Regions from separate parts of the Streptomyces sp. ID05-26A genome, predicted to be linked through region 1. Evidence: riboswitches for the same ligand, from Rfam matches in the RefSeq annotation. Region 1 holds a riboswitch; each other region holds the start of a gene.

Evidence for each region. Region 1 has a riboswitch for cobalamin ahead of PV646_RS30755 (aldehyde dehydrogenase family protein). Riboswitches for the same ligand answer to the same signal wherever they lie in the genome.
Region 2: another riboswitch for cobalamin. It lies ahead of PV646_RS02470 (putative cobaltochelatase); the one in region 1 lies ahead of PV646_RS30755 (aldehyde dehydrogenase family protein).
Region 3: another riboswitch for cobalamin. It lies ahead of metE (5-methyltetrahydropteroyltriglutamate--homocysteine S-methyltransferase); the one in region 1 lies ahead of PV646_RS30755 (aldehyde dehydrogenase family protein).
Region 4: another riboswitch for cobalamin. It lies ahead of PV646_RS35380 (prenyltransferase/squalene oxidase repeat-containing protein); the one in region 1 lies ahead of PV646_RS30755 (aldehyde dehydrogenase family protein).

Annotation. Positions count from the first base shown of each region.
Region 1 covers NZ_JARAYZ010000003.1:761,715-766,169, forward strand. Annotated here, with positions in the region: gene PV646_RS30750 (PucR family transcriptional regulator) at 22-1,629, opposite strand; partial or broken gene PV646_RS30755 (aldehyde dehydrogenase family protein) at 1,782-2,603, opposite strand; cobalamin riboswitch at 2,764-2,931, opposite strand; cobalamin riboswitch at 3,059-3,270, shown strand; gene PV646_RS30760 (ribonucleoside-diphosphate reductase subunit alpha) at 3,417-4,455, shown strand, end outside.
Region 2 covers NZ_JARAYZ010000001.1:514,521-518,975, reverse strand. Annotated here, with positions in the region: gene PV646_RS02485 (8-amino-7-oxononanoate synthase) at 1-366, opposite strand, end outside; gene PV646_RS02480 (cytochrome P450 family protein) at 404-1,465, shown strand; gene PV646_RS02475 (threonine aldolase family protein) at 1,485-2,447, shown strand; cobalamin riboswitch at 2,469-2,599, shown strand; gene PV646_RS02470 (putative cobaltochelatase) at 2,638-4,455, shown strand, end outside.
Region 3 covers NZ_JARAYZ010000002.1:2,013,816-2,018,270, forward strand. Annotated here, with positions in the region: gene PV646_RS24775 (AMP-binding protein) at 1-912, opposite strand, end outside; gene PV646_RS24780 (enoyl-CoA hydratase/isomerase family protein) at 905-1,645, opposite strand; gene PV646_RS24785 (TetR/AcrR family transcriptional regulator) at 1,722-2,321, shown strand; cobalamin riboswitch at 2,320-2,539, shown strand; gene metE (5-methyltetrahydropteroyltriglutamate--homocysteine S-methyltransferase) at 2,611-4,455, shown strand, end outside.
Region 4 covers NZ_JARAYZ010000005.1:161,506-165,960, forward strand. Annotated here, with positions in the region: gene PV646_RS35370 (FAD-dependent monooxygenase) at 1-279, shown strand, start outside; gene PV646_RS35375 (hypothetical protein) at 260-1,771, opposite strand; adenosylcobalamin-variant (AdoCbl-variant) riboswitch at 1,862-1,933, shown strand; gene PV646_RS35380 (prenyltransferase/squalene oxidase repeat-containing protein) at 1,968-3,173, shown strand; gene PV646_RS35385 (SCO2322-related protein) at 3,173-3,586, shown strand; gene PV646_RS35390 (hypothetical protein) at 3,583-4,350, shown strand; gene PV646_RS35395 (CbiQ family ECF transporter T component) at 4,361-4,455, shown strand, end outside.

The sequences.
Region 1 (4,455 bases):
ACAAGCAGCAACCGGAATCGCTCAGCCCTCTCCTGAGCGAAGATCTGGGCGCCACAACCTGAGCTGCAGCATCGCCGCGAACCGCGCGTCCGGATCGCCGAGGTCGATCTCCCCGACCTCCGACAACCTCCGCAGCCGGTACCGGAACGTGTTGGGGTGCACGAAAACGGCGGCCGACGCGGCGGGGACGTCCCCGAAGGCGTCGAGCCACGCGCTGAGCGTCTCGACCAGACACGCGCTGTGCTTGCGGTCGTAGGCGACCAACCGCGCGACGGGCCCGGTCAGCGTGTCCCCGCGCTCGGCGATCAGGTCCGACAGCTCCAGGAGCAACCCCTCGCCGTGCACGTCGGACACCCGCGCCACCGGCCGCGACGCGCGTCCCGCCCGCAGCACCCGCAGCACCAGGTCGGCACCGGCCCGCGTCCGGGAGAGCGTCAGGCCGTCGGACACCTCGCCGACACCCACGAGCACGGCGTTGCCGATGCGGTTGCGGAAGTCCGTGGCGATCCGCAACGCCCGGTCGTCCGACTCCGCGGGCAGGATCGCGTAGGCGACGTCGCCGATCAACGCGGCCGCGGCACGAGGATGCACGGCCGTCAGGTGCATGGCGAGCGCGTCGGCGATCTGCTGGCGTTCGGCCAGCAGCCGGGCGTGCGCGGCCGGATCGTCGCCGTGCGAGTGGGCCAGCGCCATCGCCAGCACCACGCACGGCTGGTCGGCCAGCCCCAGCCGCCGCACCGCCTCCGCCGCGCCCGCACCTCCCTCGATCGCGGTCGAGACGAGGTCCGCGCGCAGCCGCCGTTCGACGTCGGCACCCGCCCGCTGGCGCATCATGTGCAACGCCACGAGCTTGGCCGCGTCGCCGAACGCGGTGGAACTGTCCGGGGACAACGGCCCGCGCACGGCGGCCCAGATAGAGCCGAGGAACTCGTCACCCGCCCGCACCGCCACGGCGACGCGGGGCAGGCACAGCGAGCCGTCGTCGGCGGGCAGCCCCTCGATGTAAACCGGCTGGTCGCTGCGGTAGAGCTGCTGGAACACCCCGCGCGCCTCCAGCAGCTGCGAGTACCGCGCCGGAACCTGCCGACCCAGGATCGTCTCGACCCGCGACGAGTCGGCCTCGTCCTGCCGCCCAGAGAACGCGAGCACCCGCGAGCTGCGGTCCTCGATCGTCACCGGAGCGCTGATCAGCGACGCCACCGCGTTGGCCAGCGCGAACAGATCCCCGGCCGGTACACCGCCGAGCGTCTCGGACGGGTCGACCTCACCCTCCGCGAGCAACGACCGCAACATCGCGGCGAGCTGGGTCCACGACGCCCCCGGCGCCAGACCGAGCAGGGCCACCCCGGAGCCGTCGACGGCCTCGGAGATCTCCTCGGTGAGGACGATCGGGCCGCGCACGACCAACGCGGCCGCCCCTTCCTCGCCCAGCAGGCGCAGCAACGGAGCGGGCTCGCGCACACCGACGCCCAGCACCAGCGCGGCCGGCGGCAACGCCTGGTCGTCGTCCGGGTCGTGGATCACGACACCACCGACGTCCGCGGCACGGCCCGGATCACCACGCACGAGGTCGATCAGCGTGGTGCCCAGGTCGTCCAGCACGCGGGTGAGGCCTGTTCGCGGACTCATGCCACCACCTTGCCAACCGTCTACAGAGGAATTCAAGAAGTGTTCGGTGATGGGAGTCTACTGGCGCACCAGTGTGTTCAGGCTGGTCAACGGCCCTCCAGTGGCTCCAGGCGTCCGAGCGTTCACGCAGATTGGGAGCAGATGGACGTGCTCGCAGAGCCGTAACCGGCGCCCACCAAGGCGTCCGCGACCTGGTCGAGGTCGGCGTCCGGCATGACGATCATGTGGTTCTTGGCGCCGCCGAAGCACTGCGCGCGCTTCCCGTGCGCGGCGGCGGTCGTGTAGACGTACTCGGCGATCGCGGAGGAGCCGACGAAGCCGACCGCCTCGATCCGCGGGTCGGTGAGCAGTGCGTCCACGGCTTCCTTGTCCCCGTTGACGACGGAGAACACACCGGGCGGCAGACCGGCTTCCAGGAACAGCTCCGCGAGGCGCAGCGGCACCGAGGGGTCGCGTTCGGAAGGCTTGAGCACGAACGAGTTCCCGCACGTGATCGAAGGAGCGGCCTTCCACAGCGGGATCATCGCGGGGAGTTTGAACGGCGTGATGCCGGCGACCACACCGAGCGGCTGGCGCATCGAGCAGACGTCGATGCCGGTGCCGGCGCTGTCGGAGTACTCGCCCTTGAGCAGGTGCGGGATGCCGATGGCGAACTCGACGACTTCCAGTCCTCGCTGGATGTCACCTCGTGCGTCGGCGACGGTCTTGCCGTGCTCGGACGACAACAACCGGGCCAGGCTGTCCTCCTCCGCGCGTACGAGGTCGACGAACCTCATGAGCACGCGGGCCCGGCGCTGCGGGTTCCAGGTCGCCCATTCCCGTTGTGCCGCAGCGGAGTCCGCGATCGCGTCCGAGACCTCGGCGGCCGATGCCAGCGGCACGCGGGCCTGGACCGACCCCGTGCTCGGGTCGAAGACGTCGGCGAAGCGCCCGGACGTGCCGGACACGGGCTTGCCGCCGATGAAGTGGTGCAGATCCTTGCTCCCAGAAGGTCCTTCCGTTTGAGCGCAGGAGGGAGCCGCCCGTGTCGCGTGTGGACGACCGGGCACGACGAAGACACGGCTTATGGCTGCGGGATTGCGTTTCTCGCGCAGGTAGGAAGAATCCGCATGCGTTCAGCTCCATCCTCGTGGACGAACACGGAAGTCCCCGGCCGGTATCCTGGCTCCCGGATCGACGTGCCGCCCCGGCCTTCCCGGCTCGCGCCAGTGGCCTGCTGATGGGACACCGCTCCCCGGTCACAGTGGCGGGACCGCGCCGGACTCGCACCGGCTTCCCTGCACCGTGGACCTTCGGTCAACCTAAAGTAGGACTTCCTACCATGTCGAGAGTGGCCGCGATCACCGGCGCGCGCACGTGATCGTTCGGGGCTGCTCCGACTGGGCGACACGCCCACTAGATGTAGTTGTCGATCGCTCGACGACACCCATGTATGGTGCTCCGAGCTGGTTCGGCCGATCATCCAGATCGGTCGTCGCAAGAGGGAACCCGGTGTGAGTCCGGGACTGCCCCGCAGCGGTGAGTGGGAACGAAAGCCGTCAGAAAGCACTGGACATCGACGTCTGGGAAGCGACGGCCGGTAGGCGCCTGGAGACAGGCTCGCCCACGAGTCCGAAGACCTGCCAGCGCCCCGCACGTGCCCACGCGTGCGGGTGTCCGAGGCCCCGAGGGAGGGCGGGAGGACGTGGCGGTCGCGCGCGCCCGTTCACCCTCTCCCGATCTCGTGGCCACCCCGAGCTCGCGAGGAGAGAGCTGTGACGGCGGTCGACACGCTCACCACCACCACAATGCGCGTCAAGAAGCGCAACGGTTCACTCGAACCGGTTGACCTGAACAAGATCGTGCGCGCGGTGGAACGCTGCACGGTCGGTCTGCACGACGTCGACCCGCTGCGGGTCGCCACGAAGACGATCAGCGGTCTCTACGACGGCGCCACCACCGAGGAGCTGGACCGGCTCTCGATCCAGACCGCCGCGGCGCTGGTCGCCGAGGAGCCCGAGTACTCCAAGCTCGCCGCCGGCCTGCTCGCCGCGTACATCGAGAAGGAGGTGCGCCGTCAGGGCGTGCAGTCCTTCAGCCAGAGCGTCGCGCTCGGCCACGCCGAGGGCCTGATCGGCGACGCGACCGCGAAGTTCGTCGCCGCCAACGCCCGCAAGCTCGACGACGCGATCGACCTCGACGGCGACCGGCGGTTCGAGTACTTCGGCCTGCGCACTGTCTACGACCGCTACCTGCTGCGCCACCCCGCGAAGCGTTCGGTCATCGAGCAGCCGCAGTACTGGCTGCTGCGCGTCGCGTGCGGTCTCTCGCACACCGCCGCCGAGGCCATCGACTTCTACCGGCTGATGTCGTCGCTCGCGTACCTGCCGAGCTCGCCGACGTTGTTCAACTCCGGCACCCAGCACACCCAGATGTCCTCGTGCTACCTGCTCGACTCGCCGAAGGACGAGCTGGAGTCGATCTACGACCGGTACAAGCAGATCGCCCGGCTGTCGAAGTTCGCCGGCGGCATCGGTGTCCAGTGGTCGCGGGTGCGCTCGAGGGGTGCGCTGATCCGCGGCACGAACGGCCACTCCAACGGCATCGTGCCGTGGTTGCGCACGCTCGACGCGTCGGTCTCGGCCGTCAATCAGGGCGGCCGTCGCAAGGGCGCTGCCTGCGTGTACCTGGAGACGTGGCACCCGGACGTCGAGGAGTTCCTGGAGCTGCGCGACAACACCGGTGAGGACGCGCGTCGCACGCACAACCTCAACCTGGCCAACTGGATCCCCGACGAGTTCATGCGCCGCGTCGAGGCCGACGCGGACTGGTCGCTGTTCGACCCGG
Region 2 (4,455 bases), on a different contig from region 1:
CGCCGTGACCGCGGCGAGGTTCGCCATGTACCCGCTGCTGAACACCAGTGCCGACTGCGAGCCGCAGAAGTTCGCGAGCTCGAACTCCAGCTCCGCGTGCAGCTCCGTCGAGCCCGTGACCAGGCGTGATCCCGTGGATCCCGCGCCCCACTTCAGCGTGGCGGCGGCCGCGGCACCCGCGACCCGCTTGTCCTTGGCGAGCCCGAGGTAGTCGTTGCTCGCGAGGTCGAGGTCCGTCGAGGCCGCCGTGCGCGGCCGCAGCCGCCGGGTCAGACCGGCCTTGGCGCGCGCTTCAGAACGGACGTCGATCCAGTCGAGCGTCGGCTCACCGTCACTGGAAATCGCCTCAGTTGTGCTCACGGTCACCGGCCGAGTCTCCCATCCGCCCGCTAGCGTGCCGCTCGTGGACCTGTTCACCTTCACGCGCGCCGAACTCACCTCGCCGGTGCAGTTCATCGGCGGACGCTGGGTGGTGTCCGACTACGACGACGTGCGTGCCGTGCTGGCCGATCCGGTCACGTACCTGCCCGACAACGCGCTGACCGCCGTGACACCGGTGGCGCCGGCGGCGTTGCGGTCGCTGGTCCGCGCCCGCTTCTCGCTGCCGCCGACGCTCGCGAACAACGGGTCCTCGTCGCACGCCGACCTGCGGCGACTCGTGGCGTCGTTCTTCACGCCGGCGCGTGTCGCCGCAGCGGAGCCTCGCATCCGGTCGCTGGTTTTGGAACGGCTGGGTGGCGCGGATCTCGTGCGGGACCTGGCCTGGGACCTGCCGGCGATCGTGCTGACGGAGTTGCTCGAACTCCAGAACGTCGACATCCCCACGTTGAAGCGGTGGAGCACCGGTTCGCTGGAGTTCTTCTGGGGCGACATCACCCGCGAACGGCAGCTGGAACTGGTCGACGACGTCGGCGACTTCCACCAGTGGCTGATCAAGCGCTACCACGCGCGGGACGGTGAGCTGTTCTGCGCGCTGGCCGATGCCGGAGTGTCCGCCGAGGACTCCGCCGGGCTCTGCTACTTCCTGCTGATCGCGGGCCAGGAGACGACGACCCAGCTCCTGTCCACGGCGCTGCGCCGCGCGTTGCAGGACCGTTCGCTGTGGGCGCGACTACCTGAGCCGGGCGTGGCCGAGTCGTTCGTCGAGGACGTGCTGCGGACCGAGACGCCCGTCGTCACGTGGCGGCGGCTGACCGCGCGTGACGTGGTGTTGTCCGGTGTGCGCGTGCCTGCCGGTGCGGAGCTCGTGTTGTTGTTGAGCGGTAAGGAAACCGATTCCCGGCATCTCGCGTTCGGGTACGGGCGCCACTTCTGCCTCGGCGCCGGGCTGGCCCGGTTGGAAGCCGCTGTGACGTTGCGGACGGTGGCCGAGCACGAACCGTCGCTGCACCTCGTCGGCCCGAAGCCGGAGTGGCTGAACCTGCTGTCGTTCCGCGCGCCGAAGTCGGTGGCCGTGAGCCGCTGACCTGAGGTTTGATGCTGGGGTGTTGAACCGTCAGCTTTCCGGAGTCCGCAAGAAGACGCTGCTGGAGACGCTCGGCCCGGTGCCGGACGTCGACCCCGACCGCTACGGCGACGGCGGCCCGGTGGGGGCGCTGGAGACGCGGGTGGCGGAGTTGCTGGGCACCGAGGCCGCGCTGTTCGTGCCGACCGGGACCATGGCGCAGCAGATCGCGCTGAAGTGCTGGGCCGACCGCACGCACAACCCGATCGTCGCGATGCACCCGCAGGCGCACCCGCTGCACCACGAGGACGACGCGCTGACCGTGCTGTCCGGTCTGCGGCCGATCAAGGTGCGCGACGCCGACATCGGCTCGTGCCCCGAACCGTTCGGCACGCTGCTGCTGGAGGTGCCGGACCGCGAGGCCGGGTTCGTGCTCCCGACCTGGGACGAGCTGACCTCGATGGTCGATCTCGCCCGCGAACGGGACGCGGTCGTGCACCTCGACGGCGCGCGGCTGTGGGAGAGCACGCACGGCCTGGGCAAGCCGCTGGCCGAGATCGCCGGCCTGTTCGACTCGGTCTACGTGTCGTTCTACAAGTCGCTGGAGGGCATCTCCGGAGCGGCGCTCGCGGGCAGCCAGGACTTCGTCGACCAGGCACGTGTCTGGCGGCACCGGTACGGCGGCATGCTGTTCCAGCAGTGGCCCGCGGCGCTGTCCGCGCTGCACGGCCTGGACACCGTGCTGCCGAGGCTCGGCGCGTACGTCGAGCACGCCAAGGTCGTGGCCGCCGCCATGGACCTGCCCGAACCGCACACCCACCAGTTCGCGCTGCACCTGCCCGGTGATCCCGCACACCTCAAGGAGGTGAGCGGGAAGTTCCTCGGCGGGTTCTGGCGCGCCGGGACGCTCGCGAAGACCGAGGTCACGATCGCGGAGCCCGCGCTGGAGTGGACGGCGGACGAGGTCCGGGCGGCCTGGGAGGAGTTCCTCAGCCTGATCTAGGACGACGTGGCTGTTGGACCCGGCCGTGCGAAGTGCGACGATGCCGGGGCTGTGAGGGGAGTGCGAGGAAGCCGGTGTGACTCCGGCGCCGTCCCGCGACTGTGACCGACCGCGTGTCGGGAGTCAGGAACTCGTCCCCCTCTTCACCTCACCACGGGCGTGGACACCCGAGGAAAGGACATCGCCGAGCATGTTCCCCTTTTCGGCTGTCGTCGGACACGACGACCTCCGGCTGGCCCTGCTGCTGAACGCCGTGCACCCCGGCATCGGCGGCGTTCTCGTCCGCGGCGAGAAGGGGACCGCGAAGTCGACCATCGTGCGTGCCCTCGCCGCGCTGCTGCCGGAACTCGACGTCTCGGCCGGGTGCCGGTTCGGCTGCGTGCCCGGCACCACCGACTGCCCCGACGCGCCGCACGAGGGCGTCGACCGGCGACCGGCCCGGCTCGTGGAGCTGCCCGTCGGCGCCACCGAGGACCGGCTGGTCGGGTCGCTCGACCTGGAGAAGGCGCTGACCGAGGGCGTGCGGGCGTTCCAGCCCGGTCTGCTGGCCGCGGCTCACCGGGGCGTGCTGTACGTCGACGAGGTCAACCTGCTGCACGACCACCTCGTCGACCTTCTGCTCGACGCCGCCGCCATGGGCCGCGCGCACGTCGAGCGCGAGGGCGTCTCGATCTCGCACCCGTCCCAGTTCCTGCTGGTCGGCACCATGAACCCGGAGGAGGGCGAGCTGCGGCCGCAGCTGCTCGACCGGTTCGGGCTGACCGTGGCGGTGAAGGCCGCGCGGGACGTCGGTGTGCGCACCGAGGTCATCCGGCGCCGGCTCGCCTACGAGGCCGACCCCGTGACGTTCGCGGCGAAGTGGGCCGGTGCGGACGCCGAGCTCAAGCAGCAGATCACCGAGGCACGTTCGAAGCTGCCGGGAGTGTCCCTTCCGGACGGTGAGCTGCGCCGGATCGCCGCCGTCTGCGCGGCTTTCGAGGTCGACGGCATGCGCGCGGACCTCGTCGTCGCCCGTGCCGCCACCGCCCACGCGGCGTGGCGAGGCGCTTCGGAGGTCGAGGAGACCGACGTCGAGACCGCGGTCAGGCTCGCTCTGCCGCACCGGCGCCGCCGCGACCCGTTCGACGAGCCCGGCATCGAGGAGCAGCAGCTCGAGGACGCGATGAAGCAGGCGGCCGAGCACGCTTCCGACCCCGACGAAGGCCCGGACGACGACGGCCCCGGCGGTGGTGAGCTGCCCGAACCGCAGGACGGCCCGAAGGGCAACGGGAACGCGCCCCAGGACCGTCCGGCACCGGAGCCCTCGCCCGCGTTCAAGGCGCGGTTGCTGGAGGTCCCCGGAGTCGGCGAGGGCGCGCCCGGCAAGCGTTCGCGGGCCCGTGCCCGCACCGGCCGGATCGTCCGTTCGTCCAAAGTGGACGGCAACGGGCTGCACCTGGTCGACACCCTGACGAACGCCGCGCCACACCAGGCGGCGCGGGGCCGCAGCGGTCCCGGACTGCTGCTCACCGCCGCCGACCTGCGCAAGGCCGTCCGGGAGGGCAAGGAGTCGAACCTCGTCCTGTTCGTCGTCGACGCCTCCGGCTCGATGGCGGCGCAGAAGCGGATGTCGGCGGTCAGCGGCGCGGTGATCTCGTTGCTGCGCGACGCCTACCAGCGCCGGGACAAGGTCGGCGTGGTGACGTTCCGCGGCCAGACCGCGGAGGTGGCCCTGCCCCCGACCACGTCCGTCGACGCGGCGGCCACGCGCCTGAAGAAGATGCGCACCGGCGGCCGCACCCCGCTCGCGGACGGCCTGCTCAAGGCCCACCGCGTCCTCGAGATCGAACGGATGCGCGACCCGCGGAAGCGGCCCTTGGTGGTGCTGCTGACGGACGGCCGCGCGACGTCGTCCGGCCTCGGCGGCGACCCGACCAAGGACGCGCTGAAGGCCGCGGGCCTCTTGGAGCAGACCGCTGTCGTGGTCGTGGACTGCGAACAGGGCCACGTCCGCCTCGGCCTCGCCCAG
Region 3 (4,455 bases), on a different contig from region 1:
CGTGCCGACGAACCGGTCGTGGTCGCCGTCCGTGATCCGCAGGTCGGCGCCGGTCTCGGTCATGCCGAACGCCTCGAACCAGCCGACGCCCCACCGCTCTTCCAGTTCGGCGTGCAGGGCGGGCGGGATCGCCGAGGCCTGCACGACCCGGACGCGGTGCGCGCGGTCCAGCGGATCGGGCGGCATGCGCAGCAGCAGCGTGGGCATCGCACCGAGGCAGTAGAAGTAGGTGACGCCGTGCTCGCGGACCTTCTCCCAGAACGTCGACGGGTGAAAGCCGTCCAGCACCACGAGATGCGCGCCGGCCAGCAACGCGGCGACGACGTTCCACTGTGGATCGATGTAGTAGAACGGTTGCGCCGTCAGCATCACGTCGTCGGAGGACAGGTGCGGGAAGTGCTCGACGAGGCTGCCGCCGAGCGTCAGCCAGTAGGAGTGCGACAGCACGCAGGCCTTCGGTTTCCCGGTGGTGCCGGAGGTGAACTGCAGACTGACCGGCGCGGACACCTCGCCCTGCGCGAACCCTCCGGCGGGCTTCAACTCCTCGACGAGGTGCACCACCTCTCCGGCGAGCAGCGGCCGGAACTCCTCGGTGCTGATGACGGCCACCACCTCGGCCGTCCGCAGCACGTGGCCGGCGTCGACCGAGCGGTACCGCACGTTGACCGGCACGGCCGTGGCGCCGAGCTTGATCAGCGCGAACCAGACCAGCGGGAACTCCGGCACGTTCCGGAGCATGATCGCGACCCGGTCCCCCGCACGGATCCCCTTGTCGCGCAACGCCTGCGCGTACCCGTCGGACAGCGCGCCGATCTGCGCGAACGTGAACGAGCCGCCCGGATCGAACGTCCACGCCGTCCTGTCCGGCCACCGCATGACGGCCGTCCGCAGCGCGCCGATCAGGTCAGCCACGGCCGAACTCCGCCCGCGCCCCGTCCCCCTCGCCAGAGGTGCTGGTGATCACGGCGTGGTCGACCTCGGTGGCCAGCGCCTGGTCGAGCGTCGAGCCACAGCCCAGGTCGATGGCGCGTTTCGCCAGCAACGCGGCGACCGGAGGCTGGGTGGCGATGCGCTTCGCGAGCTTCATCGCGTGCTTCTCGTGGTCGTACACCTCGCGGTAGACCACTCCGAGTTCCATCAGGCGGGCGCCGGTGATCCGCTCGCCCAGCAGCAGCCATTCCTTCGCCTTGTGCGGACCGACCAGCCGCGGCAGCAGGGCGGAGACGCCTCCTGTGACGCTGAGGCCGACGCTGACCTCGGGAAACCCGAACTCCGCCCCGACTCCGGTCACCACCAGGTCGCATCCCAGCGCGAACTCGGCACCCGCGCCCAGCGCGTAGCCGTGAACCGCCGCGATCACGACGCCGGGGAAGTCGCGGATCGCGCGGGTGACGTCCTGGATGCGTTCCAGGCGCGCCCGCGTCTGCTCCTCGGTCTCGGCCGGAACCGGTTCCTTGAGGTCGTGCCCGGCGCAGAACGCCCGGCCGCGTCCGGCCAGCACGACCACCCGCGCCTGGTCCTCACGGGCTCGTGCGAACGCCGCCAGCAGGTCCTCGACCAGTGCCGGAACCACGGCGTTGAGCCGTTCCGGACGGTTCAGGTGCACCTGCGCGACGCCCTCGGCGCAGGAGTAGTCGACGGTCATGTCTCCCCTTCGATCGATCGATCGATCGGGCTTGACGCTAGAGTGATCGCGTCGAGCCGGTCAAGGGAGGCAGCAGATGACGACGGAGGAACGAGTCCGCGAGGCCGCGGTGCGGTTGTTCGCCGAGCGCGGCTTCCACGGCACCGGCATCCGCGACCTCGCGCAGGCCGCCGGCCTCTCGTCGGCGACGCTCTACCACTACATGGGCACCAAGGAAGACCTGCTGGCCGAGATCATGCGCACGAGCCTCACCGAGCTGATCACCGCCGCCGAGCAGATCACCGGCCAGCACGTCACCGGCCAGCACGTCACCGGCCAGGCCGGAACCGAGACGAGACGTCTCGTCTCGCTGGTCAAGATGCACGTCCGCGCCCACGCCGAGAAGCCGCGCGAGACCGCAGTCGTCGACGGCGAGATGCGCGCGCTGACCGGCGCACGGCGCGAGGAGATCGTGGCGTTGCGCGACCGCTACGAGAGCTTCTGGCAGCAGGCGATCGAGGCCGGCGTGAAGGCGCGCGAGCTGTCGGTGGCCGATCCGGGCGTGGCACGGCTGGCGTTGCTGGAGATGTGCAGCGGCGTCTCGCGCTGGTACTCCCCCGCCGGGCCGGTCGGGTTGAGCGATCTCACCATCCAGTACGCCGACATGGCGCTGGGCATACTCGGCGCGGCCCGCTAGTCTCGATCACGCCAGCGGTTCACCCGGGTTCGTCCCGGGTGGAGCAAAAGGGAACCCGGTGCGAGTCCGGGACTGCCCCGCAGCGGTGAGTGGGAACGAAAGCCGTCAACAGCACTGGGTCGCGAGACCTGGGAAGCGACGGCCGGTAGGAGTGAGCCCCCAGAGGTTCCAGCACGGCGCCCACGAGTCCGAAGACCTGCCGCAGGTGCGCGCGCCAACCGGTGCGCGCTGCTCCGGAGCCTCTCGGGCGGGCTGACGGGCCGGCCTCGTGCTGTCTCGAGCTGTCCTCGTGGGTCTCCGGTGCTTCCGCACGCTCGCGAGGAGAGAGCCTGTGACCATCGGCAGCACCGTTCTCGGCTACCCCCGGATCGGACCGAAGCGCGAGTTGAAGCGCGCGGTCGAGCAGTACTGGGCCGGGAAGATCGACGAAGCCGCCCTGCGGCGGACCGCGCGGGAACTCCGCGCCCGGACCTGGGCCGAACTGTCCGAACTGGACTCGATCCCGTCCGGCACGTTCTCGTTCTACGACCAGGTGCTCGACACCGCCCAGCTGTTCGGCGTGATCCCGCAACGGTTCCGCGACCTGGGTCTGTCCGAACTGGACACCTACTTCGCGGCGGCCCGCGGCCGGGACGGCGCCGCGGCCCTGGAGCTGACGAAGTGGTTCGACACGAACTACCACTACCTGGTGCCGGAACTGGGCCCGGACACCGAGTTCTCGCTGGCCGGTGACCAGCCGATCGCCGAGTACCGCGAAGCCCGCGACCTCGGCGTCACGACCCGGCCCGTGCTGCTCGGCCCGGTGACGTTCCTGTTGCTGGCCAAGAGCACGGTCCCGGGCTTCGACCCGGTGACACTGCTCGACCGCCTGGTGGAGGCCTACGTCGAACTGCTCGGCCGGCTCAGGGTCGAGGGCGTCGAGTGGGTGCAGCTCGACGAACCGGCGTTCGCCGCCGACCGCACCCCCGCTGAGCTCGACGCCCTGAGGAGCGCCTACCGCACTCTCGGTGGCTTGCCGGGACGGCCGAAGCTGCTCGTCACCGGCTACTACGGCGACCTGGGCGAGGCATTGCCGGTCCTGGCCCAGTCGCGGGTCGAGGCGATCGGCGTCGACCTCGTCGCCGCGCCGGACACGTCGGTCGCGATCCCCGCGTTGCGCGACAAGATCCTCGTCGCCGGGCTGGTCGACGGCCGCAACGTGTGGCGCACCGACCTGCACGCCGCGCTGGCGAAGGCCGCGACCCTGCTGGGTTTCGCACGCGAGGTCGTCGTCTCGTCGTCCTCGACGCTGCTGCACGTGCCGTACGACCTGGACGCCGAGACCCTCGAACCGGACGTGCGGGCGCGGCTGGCGTTCGCGCGGCAGAAGGTCCGCGAGATCGTGCTGCTGGGCAAGGCTTTGCGCGGTGGGGCGGACGGCGCGTGGGCCGACGAGGCGCAGCGTCGGCTGCCCAGCCCGCGCCGTGACGACCACGTCCGGGCACGCGTCGAGTCGTTGCGGCCGGAGCACCGCGTCCGCGCGCCCTACGAGGAACGTGCCGCCGCTCAACAGGCCCGGCTCGGGCTGCCCCCGCTCGCGACCACGACGATCGGCTCGTTCCCGCAGACCGGCGACCTCCGCAGGGCGCGCGCGGCGGTCCGGAACGGCGAGATCACCGAGGACGAGTACGGGCAGCGGATGCGCGACGAGATCGGCCGCGTGATCGACCTGCAGGAGGACATCGGCCTGGACGTGCTGGTGCACGGCGAGCCCGAGCGCAACGACATGGTCCAGTACTTCGCCGAGCACCTGGAAGGCTTCGCCAGCACGGAGTTCGCGTGGGTGCAGTCGTACGGGTCGCGGTGCGTGCGACCGCCGATCATCCACGGCGACGTCTCACGCCCGAAGCCGATCACGGTGCCGTGGAGCACCTACGCGCAATCGCTGACGGCCAAGCCGGTCAAGGGCATGCTGACCGGGCCGGTGACGATCCTCGCGTGGTCGTTCGTGCGCGACGACCAGCCACTGGCCGACACGGCGGCCCAGGTGGCGCTGGCGCTGCGGGACGAGATCCGCGACCTGGAGGAGGCCGGGATCCGGGTGGTCCAGGTCGACGAACCGGCGTTGCGCGAGCTGCTTCCGTTGCGCCGGAAG
Region 4 (4,455 bases), on a different contig from region 1:
GACTCCTGGTCACACGGCAACGTCGTGCTGCTCGGTGACGCCGGGTACTGCGGTTCGCCGTTGTCCGGGCAGGGCACCAGCATGGCGCTGGTCGGCGCGTACGTGCTCGCCGGTGAGCTCGCGAAGGACCCGTCGGCCGCTTTCCAGCGCTACGAGGAGGTTCTGCGGCCGTACGTCGTCGCGAACCAGGAGATCGCGCTGAAGAACCAGGCCAACGGCGGCGCGCCCACCGAGGAGTTCGCCCAGGTCGTGAACAGCCTCAGCCTGCCGAACTACTGACCAGTTCCCGGATCGCCTCGGGGATCACGGTGCCGGTGAACCTCACCACCGCCGTGATCCCCTTGGCGTCGAGGTGCCGCAGGTCCGTGAAGCTGAGTCCCTCCACCGCCTTCCGGGTGTCGGCGTCCTCGGTCAGCTGCCCGTCGCGGGCGAACGACAGGCGCGTCACCCGGTTGGCGTTCCAGTGGTAGCTGGCGGCCTTTCCGTTGCGGGACAGCCGTTGCAGGACGGCAATCCGGCTGCCCTGGTAGTTGTTGAACTCGACGACGAGCACCCCGCCCTCGATCTCGACGGCGACCGAGTCCTCCTCGAACTCGTCCACCACGTCGGCGACACCGGCGTTCGTGACGACCGTGACCGTCGCCGCGGGCCCGAGGTCCTCCAGCCACTGGTACGGCCGTTCGGGACGGGAGATCGGCGGCGGGGCCGGTTCGCCGCGCAGCAGGTGCCCGACTCGGTCAGCCGCCTTGTGCACCACCGGATCCGTCGCCGGCGCGGGCCACAGCGTCAGGTCGTAGCGCTCCTCGCCCTCGTCCCGTCCGGTCGCGCAGACGCGGACCCGGAACCCACCCGGCCACGGAGCGGTGCTGCCGTGACCGAACTTCGCGGCCCCGGCCACCGCGACGTAGTCGATCTCGGCGACCTCGTCCCACTGCTCCAGGTCGGGCAGGTGCGGTTCGTCCAGCACGACCTGCACGGACACGGGAACCTTGCCGTCGGCGAGACCCGTGCGCACCGCGAACCCGGTGTCGATCGCGGCCACGAGACCCGTCGCCGTGAAGTCCGCCTCGGTCAGGCTCGGCTCTTCCACCACCACGAACTGGTGGCCGGACACCATCGCCTCCGTCATCCAGGACGTGGGCCGGTACTCGCGGCGCCGCTTCTCCTGCACGGCCCGTTCGTACGCGTGAGGCATGGGCACGTCCGGCAGGATCGCGGCGCAGGCGCCGATCGCGATGCCGACGGCCGCCGCGGGATTGGCCGCCACCGGAGTGCCGATCGCGTTCAGAACCGCCCTTGCCACCACCACGGCCACCGCCAGGTGCGTCGCGCCGCGTTTGACGGCGATGGCGTGCTCGTCACCCTCGACGTCGTTGATGTCCGGGAACAACGCGCGCACGTGCCCGAGGATCAGGCTGCTCGCTCCGGGGTGCGCGCCGTCGACCATGGTCATCGGCAGCGCCATCGCGCTCTGCTCGCCCATCGACACGAACCCGAAAGTGGCGTTCGCCGGTGGCGGCACCAGTCCGGAGACCAGTTCGGCCGGTGCGGTCAGGTCCAGCCGGGCCACGGCCAGTTCCAGCGCGCCGAGCAGCCGTTCCGCCGCCAGGGACGAGAACCCGCGCAACGCCTGCTGTGTCGCGGAGCCACGGGCGTGCCGCTCGTTCCCGCGCTGGGCGGTGTGCGTGCCCAGCGTGGCGGCCGGTTCGTCCGGGATCAACGCCTCGATCACCCGTGCCGCGTCGTCGACCTGCTTCGCGAAATCCCCCATCCGCCGATTCTGCTCGTTGATGGCCCAGCTCACAGCCATTTGACTCAAATAGATCCCTCCCGCACGATCGTTGACTGACAACAGCATCCGCATGCCGCGGGGGAAGCCGGTGGAACTCCGGCGCTGACCCGCAACGGTGATAGTCCGACTGCCCGTGGCGTGCGGTAGCTCCACCGACCCGTCGAGGACCGCGGGCATGGGAGGCGTAGTGATCAGGAGATCCGCGTTGGTGGCCTTGGTGGCCACCGCGCTGGTGGTGACACCGCAGGCGCAGGCGGCGGAAGCGGCCCCGTCCGCGGGGACGTGGCTGGTCAGCCAGTTCGAGGGTGGCGACCACCTGCTCCAGGGCCCCGGCCTCGTGGACGCCGGGTTGACCGCGGACGGCGTCTACGCGCTGGCGGCGGCGGGCGTCGGCAGGTCGACGGCGGTGAAGGCCGCCGCCTGGCTCGCCCAGCCCGACCAGCTGAACTTCCTGATCGGTGAAGGCGACGAGTCGTACGTCGGCGGCCTGGTGAAGCTCGCGCTGGTCGCGCAGACGCTCGGCACCGATCCGCACGCGTTCGCGGGCGTCGACCTGCTGGAGCGGCTCGCGCCGTTGCAGGAGGAGTCGGGGCGCTACCGCGACGCGACCGGTCCCGGGTTCGACCAGACCAACGCGTTCACGCAGGCGTTGGCGATCATCGTGCTGAAGCGCGCCGCCCTGCCGTCCGACCAGGCGGTGGTGTACCAGGTTTCCACGCAGTGCCCGGACGGCGGCTTCCCGATCGCCTTCGAACAGGCGCCGTGCAAGTCCGATGTGGACGGTACGGCGATGGCACTGCAGGCGCTGCTGGCGGTGGGCGAGAAGACCGCGTCGCCGAAGGCCCTGACGTGGCTCGCCTCGCAGCAGAAGCCGGACGGCGGTTTCCCGTCCGCGACTGCCGGGGCCAACGCCAACAGCACGGGACTCGCCGTCGGCGCGCTCGTCGAGGGGGGTCTCACTCAGCCCGCGGACAAGGCCGTGGCGTACCTGAAGTCGTTGCAGGTCGGCTGTTCCGGACCGGAGGCGCGACGCGGTGCGGTCGCCTACGACAGCGCCGGTTTCGAGCCGTACCCGGCGATCCGCGCCACCGCACAGGCGATGCTCGGCCTGGCTCGCGTGAGCCTCGCGGACGTGACGGCTTCGTCGGCTGTTCCCGGGGTGCCCGCGATCGACTGCACCACCACGCCACCGGTCACCTCGGCGCCCGAGCCGACCGTGCCGACCGCGCCCGCTCCGGCAGGGCCCGAGGCCCCGGCCGACCCGCCGCTCGCCGTCACCGGACCGGACCAGGCCGTTCCGCTGAGCCTGTTCGGGTCGTTCGCGGTGCTCGCCGGTGCCGTCCTGCTCTTCGTCTCCCGTCGTCGGAAGGTTGGTGCGTGATGCGCCGCATGCTTGCTGTCCTCGCCCTCGTCGCGAGCTCGTTCGTCGTCACGTCCCCTGCCTCCGCCGTTCCGTGCGCGAACGTGAAGGTCGTCGTGGACTTCGCCGCACTGGGCGGCGGAGTCCAGACCGGCTGCACCTCGATCGATCCGACCACCGGAATCCAGGCGCTGAACAACGCGGGCTTCCCGACCACGTTCGTGCCGCGCCAGCCCGGGTTCGTCTGCACGATCAAGGCCCTTCCGAACCCGTGCAAGATGCCCACGACCAGCGCGTACTGGTCCTACTGGCACGCCACCCCCGGCGGCACCTGGACCTACAGCACCTCCGGCGCGCTCGGCTACGACCCGGCTCCCGGCACCGTCGAGGGCTGGGCGTTCGGCGCCGGCACCGCTCCGAGCACCGCCCCGTGAAAAGGCTCTTCCTCGCGCTGGCACTGGTAGCGGCGTTCGCACCGGTGCCGGCGCAGGCCGCGGGATGTGACGGCGTGACCGTCGTCGTCGACTACCGCGGCCTCGGCGGAGGCGTCCAGCAGGGCTGCGCACCCGGTAGCCCCGCCTCCGGCATCGCGGCACTGACCGCCGCGGGCTTCGGCTACACCTACGCCTCGCGGCAGGCTGGTTTCGTCTGCCGCATCAACGGAAAGCCGGGCACGGACGCGGACAAGTGCGTCAACGCCTCGCCCGCCACCGCGTACTGGTCGTACTGGCACGCACCGGCCGGTGGTTCGTGGGTGTACAGCAACCAGGGCGCGGCGACGTTCGTGCCGGGACGCGGAACCGTGGAGGGGTGGGCGTTCGGCGCCGGCGAACAACCTGGCATCGCACCGCCCGCGGCTCCCGCACCGCCTCCGCCGGCGCAGCAACCGCAGCCTCCCGCGCCGCCGGTGCAGCAACCTCCGGCACAGCAACCCCCTGCGGTGACCACGACCGTTCCGCCGACTTCCTCGTCGGCCGCTGCGCCGTCTTCGGTGGAGTCGGCTCCGCCTTCGTCCGCCGTGTCGTCGTCTGTGGCGGGGGAGACCTCGACTCCTGCGGTGGCGGAGAAGTCGCAGCAGGTGGAGGAGAAATCGGGCTCCGGCTGGTTGTGGACGCTGCTCGGGGCGCTGGTCATCGCAGCACTGGCGGTGGCCGGGGTGCTGGTGGCACGTCGTCGCCGCGCCGCGGAAGACGCATGAGGCTTTCGGCGTGAAGCTGCACTCCGGCGCGTGGTGGCTGTGGGCACTGGGCCTCGCCACCGCCGCCAGCCGCACCACGAACCCGTTGCTGCTGGGCCTGATCCT